2 regions of the Vibrio spartinae genome follow, and region 1 is predicted to be linked to the other one. Evidence: riboswitches for the same ligand, from Rfam matches in the RefSeq annotation. Region 1 holds a riboswitch; the other holds the start of a gene.
What was found. A riboswitch is a leader RNA that binds a small molecule or an ion and turns the genes downstream of it on or off. The one in region 1 is predicted to bind lysine.

Region 1 (2,207 bases):
CGTGGTATCAGAAATCGGAGAACAGTGATCACCAAAAACAGAACCTGCGAGCACCGCAGCTAACATTGGCATCATCAGTGCCAGTTCGGTTGCACCAGCGATATCCCCGGCAATCGGTAGCATGATGCCAAACGTTCCCCATGATGTGCCGGTCGCGAATGCCATGAGACCTGACAACACGAACAGAATGGCCGGTAACCAGTGTACCGGGATGTTGCCTTGCGTCATCGACGAAAGGTAGATCCCTGTTTGCATGTCTTTAATCACCGCCCCAATCGTCCATGCAAAAAACAGCACTAAGATTGCACCGAACATCGACTTCATACCAATCAGCAACGTTCTCAGGATAGTACCCAGCGGCATTCGTTGTCTCAATACCGAAAACAACGCCATCAATAGCCCGACCAACCCACCGTCGATCAAAGACATCCCCACATCCGTATTTTCAAACGCCCCTAAAATACTAAATGTTTCACCAGCAGCAGTCAGCGACTGCCCACCGGTAAAGATCATCGCGCCAACGGTCGCAATGACCAATGCCATAATCGGCACAATCAAGTCACGAACTCGCCCCGATTCACTTTCTTGAATATCGAGCTCATCTTTGAGTTCTGCCGCCTGATCATTACGCCCGATTCCGGATGTCACACGATGCTCATGATGCTTCATCGGGCCGATATCTAATTGAAAAACGATCATCGCGAACACCATAACTAAGGCAAAGATGGCGTAAAAATTCATCGGAATCAACTCAATATATGCATTCAACGGTGTATATTCGGTCATACCGTGGGACACTAAAATTCCACCGATAATGGTCATAATATATGCACCCCAGCTAGAAGCGGGCATGATAATACACATGGGTGCTGCGGTTGAATCAAGAATATACGCGAGTTTTGCGCGTGAAACACCGAACCGGTCAGTCACCGGACGAGAAATCGAGCCGACTGCCAGACTATTAAAATAGTCATCGACAAAAATAAAAACGCCCAAAAAAGCAGCCAGCAGTTGTGCACCTTTATTGCCCTTCACTTTCTGATCCGCCCACAATGCAAATGCACGTGTACCACCAGAAAGCGTCAACATTGCGGTCATCATCCCCAACAGGAGGAGAAAGCCGATGATACTCATGTTCCAACTGTTTATTGCACCATCTTCAATGACCAGCGTATAAACTTTGCCTTGAATATAATCCAGTGAAGAAAACAGAGAATAGCCGTTCAACAGGAAAGCACCTAACAAAATGCCAACGCCTAAAGAAAGCAGCACTCGTCTGGTTAGGATCGCCATACCCAAAGCAACAATCGGCGGAACAAGAGATATTAAGGAGGAGGAGAAATCAACTAATGTCATGATCTTCAATAACCAATGATTTAATATGGTAAGAGACCTACTGCATTGTCATAATATGAATAAGCTGTTTATGTCATTCAAAGATGAACTAAGTGAAAAGCAATCTAGTTTCACCCAGTCCTACAGTAGCGCTCCATAGTTATACAAATAAATAGACTATGGCAGTGTTGCCCCTATTCGAGAACAACCCCAGCAAACGGCCTCTGATAGACACGTTCACTTCGGCAAAAAAGCCTTTCAATCCAGATTATAGGTATCACCCTAGCTTGATTTACTGATCTTGATTGCACCTCTACACGGACTAGCACAATGTACTACCATTTTGACAAAGTAACGGCAGTATATGTTAATGACCGAATTAGAACGCGCCCATTGTACGAATACCTGAACCATTTGCAATAGGTTTGTCCTTTCTTTAAACCAAAAAAACCAAAAGACCAATCAATCGCATCGTATTAATCTCAATCACTAACTCAAGCTAACAAATCAAGCTCATATATGATATTCATCGTAATTAATGATAATTTGACACAAGCATTTACAATAATTTACGATTCTGCCAATTTTTTTATATATTATTAGTTCACTAATGTTGTCATAATAAATATCTACGTTTATTATTACATTGTGTTTAAATAAAGTTGTGGGAATAACAAAATGTCGGAACTAACTAAAACTCTACTGAATATTCGTAGTTTACGTGCCTATGCACGTAATTTAACACTCGTTCAGTTAGAAGAAGCTTTAGAAAAACTGACCTCTGTCGTTGAAGAGCGTAGAGAGTCAGAAGAAAAAGAACAAGCAGAAAGAGAAAAGCAAGAAGAAAAACTGGCTCAAATTGCTGAACAAAT
Region 2 (2,207 bases), 1.0 Mb from region 1:
GTTTCTGGATGACACTTTTTGCGTCGTCAGCATCGACAAGAAAACACAGATTATGATCACTGGCGCCATAACAAATCATGCGCATGTTGTAATCGCCCAGCGTGCTGAAAACCTCTTTGGCATACCCCTTGGTCTCCATATGGTTGCCAATCAAAGCCACCAGACTCAGGTTTCGTTCGACTTCAATATGAGCGAGTTCTTCCAGCTCTGCCCGGGCAGCAGCAGGAAGCTCTGGCGCACCACCAGCGGTGTCCGTCTGATCAAGCGTGATCGACACACTAATCTCTGACGTGGTAATCAAATCAACTGAGATTTTATGCTTGGCCAGAATTTCAAAAACCTTGGCTAAAAAGCCATACGCGTGGAACATTTTAGCACTGCGAATCGTCACCATCGTTTGATTGGCCCGCAATGCCAGTGCCCGGAAATAAGGCGAATTTTCAACGCGTTTCCGAATCCATGTCCCCCCTTTCTCAGGCTCTCTTGATGAACCGACAAAGACGGGAATCCCATGCCGAAGCGCAGGAAGCAATGTTGAAGGATGCAAAATTTTTGCGCCAAAGTTCGCCATTTCTGAAGCTTCATTGAAGCTAATTTCAGGAATCGGCGCTGCGTTAGGCACGATGCGTGGATCCGTGGTATAAATTCCGGAAACATCTGTCCAGATTTCCAGCCCGGATGCCTGAACCGCTTCTGCAATCAGTGCTGCTGAATAGTCACTCCCGCCACGACCCAGTGTGGTTGTATTCCCCTGCTCATCAGAACCGATGAATCCCTGTGTCACCACCAGATGTTTTTTACACAATGGTGCCAGTTTCTCTTTGGCTTGAACGGCTGTGAATTCGACTTGTGGTTCAGCCCGGCCATAGTGACCATCGGTGCGTAACACATCACGAATATCAAATCTGACAGCATCGATGTCCCGTTCTTTGAGGACCTGAGTCAGAATATGTGTCGAGATTAATTCACCACAGGCAACCAAATGGTCGGTCAGTTTGTTGCTGGCCTGAAAAGATGCAGCGTCCGCGAGACTCGTCACTGTATCAAGAATCGCCTGAACCGCACCTTTGACTGATTCTTGTTCTTGCAACGATTCAATGATTGAAAAATGGATGTCAGATAATTGTTCTAAGATAGCGGTACGTCTTTCCGTGTCCTGAACACCGTTGGCAAGTTCGACCAGTAGATTTGTCACACCAGAACAGGCACTACTGACAACAAGCTTTGTGTCCGGATTACTTTCGATGACAGCAGCACAACGACTCATTGCTTCGAAGTTTGCCACGCTTGTTCCGCCAAATTTGGCGACATTAAATGCACTCACGGCATTTCTCCCACGACTTCCTAAAAATAAAAAAATGTTGTGTTGGATAACCAACGTCCAATGTTCGAAGAGAGTATTTCTAGAGCAAAAATAGAGGCGATTTGATGAAAGTAGACCTCAGAAGCTCTTCATCAGTGAGCACTGATGACAGTTGACGGGATTCAACCCGTTCACCCGACAATCCACACCCACAACTATGGACTGTCTCGGCACTACTCCCCCTGAGTATTCTGTCTTGGAGTTGAGGCTCCACAAAATACCTGCCTGGGCAGTGCTCCTCTTCTGCTTAATAGCTTAGGTATTGAACGTTGTTGTCCTATCAATGTCAATGACAAATTGAATCAAGCTGGGTAATTTTTACCCAAATACCCAGATCGCAGAAAAATATTTGACTAGACTTGTGTCGAATAGCTTTCCTCACAGATAAACGTTAGCCTGAACACTTGCCGATAAGTGTCAATGAAAGGAGTCAGCTTGTGACTGTACACAGTTTTTTTCCACCGCAAAGAACACTCATGGGCCCCGGCCCGTCTGATATTCACCCTCGGGTTTTACAGGCCTTAAGCCGGCCGACAATCGGGCACCTTGACCCGTTATTTATTCAAATGATGGATGAATTGAAGTCTCTTTTACAATATGCATTTCAGACCGAAAATGAATTTACGATTGCGATTTCTGCCCCCGGTAGTGCCGGAATGGAAGCCTGTTTCGTCAATTTACTGGAGCCGGGAGACAAGGTAATCGTCTGCCGAAACGGCGTCTTTGGCGAACGGATGCGGGAAAATGTGGTGCGCTGTGGTGCCAACGCAGTGCTGGTGGATAACGCATGGGGAGAAAGTGTTTCAGTTGAAAAAGTCGAACAGGCGATTCAACAACATCCGGA

Region 2: another riboswitch for lysine. It lies ahead of lysC (lysine-sensitive aspartokinase 3); the one in region 1 lies ahead of OCU60_RS10605 (Na+/H+ antiporter NhaC family protein).

What each region holds. Positions count from the first base shown of each region.
Region 1 covers NZ_AP024907.1:2,430,484-2,432,690, forward strand. Annotated here, with positions in the region: gene OCU60_RS10605 (Na+/H+ antiporter NhaC family protein) at 1-1,356, opposite strand, end outside; lysine riboswitch at 1,475-1,659, opposite strand; gene OCU60_RS10610 (H-NS family histone-like protein) at 2,014-2,207, shown strand, end outside.
Region 2 covers NZ_AP024907.1:3,475,145-3,477,351, forward strand. Annotated here, with positions in the region: gene lysC (lysine-sensitive aspartokinase 3) at 1-1,324, opposite strand, end outside; lysine riboswitch at 1,438-1,614, opposite strand; gene OCU60_RS15620 (pyridoxal-phosphate-dependent aminotransferase family protein) at 1,801-2,207, shown strand, end outside.